DNA from 2 places in the Verrucosispora sp. NA02020 genome. Region 2 is predicted to be linked to the other one. Evidence: predicted binding sites of a transcription regulator. Region 2 holds the regulator's gene; the other holds the start of a gene.
The links. Region 2 encodes HspR, which represses chaperone genes until heat shock. Its sites were predicted from a motif close to TTGAGTNNNNNNNACTCAA; they were not measured.
Positions count from the first base shown of each region.

Region 1: a site for HspR is predicted at 2,418-2,436, ahead of lon (endopeptidase La). Genes of this name have one in related genera too.

Region 1 covers NZ_CP054923.1:4,688,239-4,692,653, reverse strand. The annotation lists gene HUT12_RS20470 (DUF2726 domain-containing protein) at 1-238, shown strand, start outside; gene HUT12_RS20465 (hypothetical protein) at 504-1,781, shown strand; gene HUT12_RS20460 (Lsr2 family protein) at 1,854-2,198, opposite strand; gene lon (endopeptidase La) at 2,460-4,415, shown strand, end outside.
Region 2 covers NZ_CP054923.1:137,792-142,206, reverse strand. The annotation lists gene HUT12_RS00655 (cation:proton antiporter) at 1-387, shown strand, start outside; gene HUT12_RS00650 (hypothetical protein) at 575-1,003, shown strand; gene HUT12_RS00645 (hypothetical protein) at 1,294-1,566, opposite strand; gene HUT12_RS00640 (heat shock protein transcriptional repressor HspR) at 1,747-2,184, opposite strand; gene dnaJ (molecular chaperone DnaJ) at 2,213-3,391, opposite strand; gene grpE (nucleotide exchange factor GrpE) at 3,477-4,238, opposite strand; gene dnaK (molecular chaperone DnaK) at 4,287-4,415, opposite strand, start outside.

The sequences.
Region 1 (4,415 bases), 4.6 Mb from region 2:
CGCGTTCCTGGTGGAGCGAGTCATTCTGCGGACGCACCGATTCTCCTGTGGTGTCGATCCCGCACGACTGGCCGAGGATCTGTCCGCGCTCGCTGTCGGTGAGCGTCTGCGCACCCTGGAGAACGAAAGTCCCGCCGTGGTGGATCGCACCGATCTGCTCGACGACATCCGGCGACTCGGGCAGCGCCGCGACGAACTCGTGGACGGTTTCGCCTACGACCATCTGCACCAGGTCTGACCTGCCCAGGAGCCGTACGGCCCGGGTCGTCGAAAAAAAGTCCACCTTCTTTTGAACTCCCGCCACGGCGGGGCCGTACCTCACCGGGAATGGACAGGATCTCCCAACCCGCGCCGGGGGCGCGGGAGGCGGTGCGGAAAGGGCATCGTCGTCTGTCGACGTACCACCGGTGCGTTCGAACGGCCTCCGTCGAACGCGCCACCACGATTCCGTTCGGTCCGTCGAGTCACGCGTCAGGTACCGGATCGAGAAGGAGAGCAATTCGATGCGCAGGTCCACCCGGTCACGCAGACCCTCAGGTAACACGCGGACCAAACGACTTCTGGCCGTTGGTGCCACGCTCGCCGTCTTCGGTGGCGTCGTTGCCGTTACCCAGATCTCGTCGGCCGGTGACCGACGGCCGAACAAGCAGCAGACCCGCCCGATCTCGGCCGAGTGTGTCGAGCCCAGCCCGGGTGCGACCGCGCCGACCGCCCGTGGCGCCACCACCACCCGTACCTTCCAGAACGGCCGGTGGGTGACCAACCACTGGGGTGACGGGCAGCAGTCCGTGGAGGAGTGCCAGGAGACCCGCAGCGGCAACGGTGGCGCGACCCCCGCCGGTTCCTTCGCCGTGGCCTGTCCCGACGTGGTGAGCCGCCTGCCGCAGGTGCCCGACCGGGCCCGCGCCGAGGTGGACCGCAACCTGGCCCTGCTCCAGACCCAGATCACCGAGGCCGACCAGCGCCTGGCCGCCGAGGGCAACAAGGGCCAGGCGTTCATCCGCAACGCGATCCTCGACCCGCTGGCCAGCAAGCGGCGGGCCACGCTCGACCGAATCACCATCTCCATCGACCGCTTCGGCCCCCGGCCGCGTGGCCTCGCCGGTCTGGCCGCCTGCCAGGTGCAGCCGGTGAACAACAACAACGGTGGGAACAACGGCGGCAACAACCCCAACAACGGTGGGAACAACGGCGGGGGCAACAACAACGGCGGCAACAACGGCGGAGGCAACAACGGCCTCGACGTGCTGGCCAACAACTGCAACAACAGCCAGCTCCAGCCGCACGACGGCTTCCAGAACGGCAACCGCTGCATCAGCACCGCCTTCGGTGAGGTCGGCTCCGCCGCGAACAACCCGTCGCTGCTGATCACCGAGTTCCCGCAGCAGATCAACCGCAACGAGGGCTTCGCCCTGCGGGTCAGCACCCGCAACCTGGTCCGGGACCGCTTCCTCCCGGCCGGTCAGGGTGGCTACTACCTGGAGAGCTCGCTGCTCAACGGTGAGGGCCTGACCCGTGGCCACTTCCACACCGCCTGCCGGATGCTGAACAACACGAACGAGGCGCCGGCGGCGGATCCGGTACCGGCCTTCTTCGTGGCCACCGAGGACGGCGGCGGCGGTAGCCAGCCGGACAGCGTGGTCATCCAGATCCCGGGCCTGCCCGAGTCCGGCACCGCACAGTGCGCGGTCTGGGCCGGCGACGGCTCGCACCGTATCCCGATGTCGGAGCGGGCCAACCAGACCCCCGCCTTCGACGCGGTGCGGATCCAGGTCAACTGACCCGGAACAACACGCGGGCCGTCCGGAACCAGGTTCCGGACGGCCCGCGTCGTTGTGGGGCGACGCCGCTGTTCAGCGGTTCTTGTACGCCTCGACGACCTCGACCGGGATACGACCCCGCTCGGAAATCTTGTAGCCGTTGCCGACTGCCCATTCCCGGATCGCGCGGTTCTGCTCGCGGTTCATTCCGGGTGCCGCCGCGGTGACGCGACGCGGTCCGCGACCGGTGTCGGCGCTGCCGCGTCCGAGCCGTCGGCCCGCATTGATAAACGGATCCAGCGCCTTACGCAGGACTCCCGCGTTCTCGTCGGAGACGTCGATGGTGTAGCTCACGCCATCCAGGCTGAACTCGACCGTGCGATCGGCCTTTCCGCCGTCGAGGTCGTCAGTCAGCACCGTGATTACTTTTCTCGCCATCGTCGATTACTCCCTGTGTCTGGCGGGGTGTGGTCAAAGTTTGACTCATCGCCCCGCAATTGCGCAACAAAAGCCCCTGTCCGCCGCGTCTCGCGTTTTGCGCCGCGCGTAAATCCCGATTACCCGGTGTTCGTCGGTACGGATGTGTCGGTGCCGCACCCGATCGAGGCCGGTTCGTGTGCTGGGTCACACCGTGGAACAACGCCGACCCGCGTCGACTTGAGTCAGACACGCTCAACTCAATGCGATAGCAGGTGTTCGATGGCAACTCTTCCGGTACTTCCACTGACCGACGCGGTACTGCTGCCCGGCATGGTCATCCCGGTGACCCTCGACCCGACCACCCAGGCCGCGGTCGACGCGGCCCGCGCCACCGGCGACCGCAGGCTGCTCGCCGTGCCCCGCCTCGACGGCGAGTACGGCTCCGTCGGCGCGATCGCCACCATCGAGAAGGTGGGTCGGCTGCCCAGCGGTGAGCCTGCCGCCGTCGTCCGCGGCCTCGCCCGCGCCCGCATCGGCTCCGGGGTGCCCGGACCCGGCGCGGCGCTCTGGGTCGAGGCGACCGAGATCGACGAACCCACCCCCGCCGGCAAGGCACGGGAACTGGCGCGCGAGTACCGCGCCCTGGTGACCTCCGTGCTCCAGCAGCGCGGCGCATGGCAGGTCATCGACGCGATGGAGCGGATGACCGACCTCTCCGAACTGGCCGACTCGGCCGGCTACGCGCCCTGGCTCACCCTGGCGCAGAAGACCGAACTGCTCGCCGCGCCGGACGTCACCGCCCGGCTGGAACTGCTCGTCGGCTGGGTCAAGGAACACCTCGCCGAGCAGGAGGTCACCGAGCAGATCAACTCCGACGTCCGCGAGGGGCTGGAGAAGTCGCAGCGGGAGTTCCTGCTGCGCCAGCAGCTCGCCGCGATCCGCAAGGAACTCGGCGAGGACGCCCCGGACGGCTCCGCCGACTACCGGTCCCGTGTCGAGGCCGCCGACCTGCCCGAGAAGGTACGCGAGGCGGCACTGCGCGAGGTCGGCAAGCTGGAGCGGGCCAGTGACGCCTCCCCGGAGGCGGGCTGGATCCGTACCTGGCTCGACACGGTGCTGGAGATGCCGTGGAGCACGCGTACCGAGGACAACACCGACCTGGCCGCGGCGCGGGCCGTGCTCGACGCCGACCACGCCGGCCTGGCCGACGTCAAGGACCGCATCCTGGAGTACCTGGCGGTGCGCAACCGCCGGGCCGACCGCAACCTCGGTGTGGTCGGCGGGCGCGGCTCCGGCGCGGTGCTCGCCCTGACGGGCCCGCCCGGCGTCGGCAAGACCAGCCTCGGCGAGTCCGTCGCCCGGGCGCTCGGGCGCAGATTCGTCCGGGTCTCCCTCGGCGGCGTACGCGACGAGGCCGAGATCCGGGGCCACCGGCGCACCTACGTCGGCGCGCTGCCCGGCCGGATCGTGCGGGCCCTGCGCGAGGCCGGCTCGATGAACCCGGTGGTGCTGCTCGACGAGGTCGACAAACTCTCCGTCGGGTACGCCGGTGACCCGGCCGCCGCCCTGCTGGAGGTGCTCGACCCGGCCCAGAACCACACCTTCCGGGACCACTACCTGGAAGTCGACCTCGACCTGTCCGACGTGCTCTTCCTCGCCACGGCCAACGTGGTGGAGGCCATCCCCGGCCCGCTGCTGGACCGGATGGAACTGGTCACCCTGGACGGCTACACCGAGGACGAGAAGGTGGCCATCGCCCGGGACCACCTGCTGCCCCGGCAGCGGGAACGGGCCGGGCTGACCGCCGACGAGGTCGACCTCGACGCCCCGGCACTGGCCCGCATCGCGGGGGAGTACACCCGGGAGGCCGGCGTACGGCAACTGGAGCGGGCCCTGGCGAAGGTCATGCGGAAGGTCGCGGTGGCCCTCACCGACGACCCGACGCCGGTCCGCGTCGGCGCCGACGACCTGACCCGCTACCTCGGCCGGCCCAAGCACACGCCGGAGTCGGCGGAGCGGACGGCGGTGCCCGGCGTGGCCACCGGCCTGGCGGTCACCGGTGCCGGCGGCGACGTGCTGTTCATCGAGGCCACCAGCATGGAGGGTGAGCCGGGCCTGACCCTGACCGGCCAACTCGGCGACGTGATGAAGGAGTCGGCGCACATCGCCCTTTCCTACCTGCGCGCCAACGGCCGCCGGCTCGGCCTGGACCCGAACGCCCTCGCCGGACGGCGG
Region 2 (4,415 bases):
TTCGTCTTCTTCGGGCTCGCCACCGACCCTCGGCACATCCCGCCGGTGCTGCTGCCCGCGGTACTGCTCGCACTGGTCACCACGGCGACCAAGACGGCGACCGGTTACCTGGCCGCGAGGCGGGTCGGCATCACCGAACCGGGACGCTGGCGGGCCGGACTGACCCTGACACCCCGGGGGGAGTTCTCCATCGTCATCGCCGGCCTCGCGGTGAGCGCCGGCAGTGGTTCGCCGAAGCTGGCCGCCCTGGCCGCCACGTACGTATTGATCACCGTGGTGACCGGGCCTGTGCTGGCCCGACTGCCCGACGCCACCTGGTTCAGGCGCTGGTCGCGACAACGGGCGGCGACGCAGCAGGCCGGGTCGGCAGCGCCGGATCGACCGTGACCGGTGACGACACAGGGACTGAAAGTGATCGTCGGCCGTCCGGACCACCCCGGCCAGGCAACCGATGCCGAATTGCTTTCCGTAGGGGCTACCCGTACTCACGGGTACCGCGTTACCGTTTCGCCCCAGCAGCCGGGGTTCGCGGGGGGCGGACGCCTCGGTGCCGACGCGAGCGGAAGGTTGGCCGGTGAGCGTGCAGGAATCAACGTTCCACGGCTTCGCCAACCCCGTCGACCCGAGTCCGGCGGAGTTGCGATCGTGGGCGTACCAGCCCGACTCGGTGCCGTTGACGTCCATGCCACCCGACTGGGACCTGCTCGTCTCCGGCGACCGCCTGATCATGACGTTGTTCGACCTGGCGATGGACGCGCACTGCCCGGCCCGCCGGTTCGCGCTGCACTGCCTCTACATCTATGCCGCCGACGGGATCCGGACGAACTTCCGGGCCCACCCGAAGCGTCGCTTCCGCAAGCTCGTCGACCAGGCCGAGCGCAACGGCGACGAGATGATGCGCACCTGGTCGCACAACAGCCGGGTGCTGCTGTCCCGACCGGAGCTGTTCGTGTACCGCGAGTGGTGCGAAGGCGGGTTGGTGCGCGAGGGGCGGCGGCTTTAGCTGCTTGCTGTGGGGGTGGGGCCCTACCGTTGCCGTGGGGGGTGTGGCCCTACCGTGCCCGGCTCCGGGCGGTCAGGCTTGATCCCTGCGCCGGGCACGGTAGGGCCACACCTGACTGGCGGACGTGCCGTCGCCTGCCGGCCTCGGGAGGGTTGACGTGTGTCGGAGGGGCCGGGCGGCGGCGTTACTTGCGGTGGGGTGCGGACGGGCCGGGGGCCTGACGTGCGGTGGAACGGGAACGGGAACGGGCCGGGAGCCCCCGTGGCTCCCGGCCCGTACGTTGTGGCCCCTCAGCGGGGCGGGCCGCCGTGCTCGCGGCGGTGCTGGTCGGTCCGTACCCGACCGGCGCCGTGACCGGCTCGGCCCTGACCTGGGCCGGCGGACCGACCGCCCGACGGGGCGGGTCCGGTGGACCGGCCGCTCCGGCCGCTGAACCGGCCGCTGCGGATCTGATCGGCGAACCGCCCCTTGGTGATCCGGTCGAAGCGCCGTTGGACGTTCTCGGCCAACCGGTCGAGCCGGCGTTCCGCCTGCTCGGCCACCTGCTTCGCCTCGTCCGTCATGGCTCCCCCTGCCAGCGCCGAAGTCCGGATTGAGTTGTTTGGACCTGATTCCAGGGTAACGGAGACGGGCCGGGGACGGGGCGGAATCCGCAGGGTGCGGACCGCGAACGCGATGCCGCCCCGACGCAGACACGAGACGGCCCCGGCACGGTTGTCACCGCACCGGGGCCGTCTCGATCGTCAGCGGCCGGGGCTGCGTCGGGGACGCCAGACCACCAGGGCCGTGGAGGTCTGGTTGGTCGGCACCAGGTCGCGCCCGGGGAAGCGGGCCAGCGACTCCAGCTCGGCCAACCGGCGGTACGCGGCCTCCAGCTCGGCCTCCAACTGGGCGACCCGCTGCTGTGCCTGCTCGAACAGCCGCTCCAAGCCGATGATCCGCTTGATCCCGGCCAGATTGACACCGTCGTCCTGGCTGAGCCGCTGCACCTCGCGCAGCAGGACCACGTCCCGCACGCTGTAGCGGCGACCGCCACCGGCCGCCCGTCCGGCCTGCACCAGGCCGAGCCGGTCGTACTGGCGCAACGTCTGCGGGTGCATCCCCGCCATCCGCGCCGCGACCGAGATCATGAGCACCTTGGCTTCATAGGTGGGGTCATCCGAACCGACGAACCCGTCCATCCCGTTCACCTCCGCACCGCTACACCCATCATCCGCTCCGACGCACCCGCGCGTCGAGATGTTCTCGCGCCGCCGGCGGGGTCTGTGCGGCGAACGTCTCCAGGGCCGCGCGTGCCTCGTCGGAGACCCGGGCCGGCACCACCACGTCGAGCGTGACGAGAAGGTCCCCGGTCTGCCCGTCCCGACGGCTCACGCCCTTGCCCCGGGCCCGCAGGATCCGCCCGCTCGGCGTACCTCCGGGCACCCGCAGGGTCACCGCGCCGTCGAGCGTCGGCACCCGCAGGTCGGTGCCGAGCACCGCCTCGGTGAAGGTGATCGGCACGGTCAGCGTGAGGTCGTCACCGGAGCGCCCGAACAGCTCGTCCGGACGCACCTTGACGTGCACGAACAGGTCCCCCGCCGGGCCGCCGCGCTCGCCCGGCTCGCCCCGGCCCGCCAGCCGGATCCGCTGCCCGTCGGCCACTCCGGCCGGAAAACGGACGTTGAGCGTACGGGCCTTGGTGACGCCGCCCGTGCCCTGGCACTCCGGGCACTTCTCGTCGACCACGGTCCCGGCGCCCTGGCAGTTGCGGCAGGGCTCGGCGAGGCTGAACGCACCCTGGTTGCGGTGGTTCACCCCGGCGCCGTGGCAGACCTGGCAGGTCCTCGGCACCGTGCCCGGCTTCGCACCGTTGCCGTGACAGGTGTCGCAGACTCCCGGTGCCCGCAGGGTCAGCGGCAGCGTGACCCCTCGGACGGCGTCGTCGAAGTCGAGCGCCACCTCGGTCTCGATGTCGCGACCACGGGCCGGGCCGGTGGCACCGCCACCACCCGCGCCGCCCGAGAAGATCGAGCTGAACAGGTCCGAGATGCCGCCACCGGCGAACCGGCCACCACCGGCCGACTGCGCGTTGCCGAACAGGTCGGAGACGTCGAACGGCATGCCGCCGGGCTGGCCACCCTGGCGGGCACCGCGCCGGAAGGCGCCCGAGCCGAACAGCGAGCGCATCTCGTCGTACTCGCGGCGCTTGGCGTCGTCACCGAGCACCGCGTACGCCTCGGAGACCGACTTGAAGCGCTCCTCGGCCTTGGGGTCGCCGGGGTTGTGGTCCGGGTGCGACTCGCGGGCGAGCTTCCGGTACACCTTCTTGATCTCGTCAGCGGAGGCGGTCTTCGCCACGCCCAGGACCGCGTAGTAGTCCTTCTCGATCCAGTCCTTGGAACTCAACCGTCCACCTCCTCCCCACCTCCGGCTCCGGGCCGTCCCGCCCACCGGAGTTCGGCGGGTGGGACGGCCCGGTCACCGTCGTGCACTATTCCGGGTCGGCGACCGCGACCATCGCGGGTCGCAACAGCCGCTCACCGATCTGGTAGCCCCGACGCATCACCTGCACGCAGGTGGGTTCGGTGACGTCGGCCGAGGTCTGGTGCGCCACGGCCTCGTGCAGCGTCGGGTCGAACGGGTCACCCTGCTCGCCGAACTGGGTCAGCCCGAACTTGCCGAGCGCGGTGGTGAGTTGCTCGGCCACCGAACCGAACGGACCGACCAGGTCGCCGTGTTCCCGGGCCCGGTCCAGGTCGTCCAGGATCGGCAGCAGCGCGGCCAGCACCGAGCCGGTCGCCTGCTCGGTGACCAGAGCACGGTCCCGCTCGACCCGCTTGCGGTAGTTGGCGTACTCGGCGGTGACCCGTTGCAGGTCCCGAGTGCGCTCCTCCAGGTCGGCGCGGAGCGCCTCCACCTCGGCGCCGAGCCCGCGACCGGCCGCCTCGGACGGTTTTCCGACCGGCTTGGCCGGGGAGTCCACCACGGGCGGGCCCTCGGTGGTCGGCTCGCTCAGCGCCTCGGTCTCGACCTCGATCGCGTCGACCACGACCTCGGCGTCCTCGACCAGCCCCTCGGCCGACGTGTCGGAGCCGGCGTCCGCCGCCGTCCCCTCCGGCTCGTGACTCTGGCTGATCTTGCGGTTGTTACGGATGACGACACGCGGCGTCTCGCCGGTGGTCGGCTCGGACGCCGAGCCACCCGGCGCCGACCCGGTGCTGCCCGGGTCGGCGGCTCGTGGCTTCTCCGTCATGCGACTACCTCATCCCTCTGCCCGTGGAGATCGGCTCGGCCAGGACCGTCACTTCTTGTCCTCGTCCACGATCTCCGCGTCGACCACGTCGTCCGCGCCGGGCCGCGCGCCGCCGGCCGGACCGCCGGTGGCGCCGGCACCAGCCGCGCCGGCACCGGCGCCCGCACCGGCCGCGCC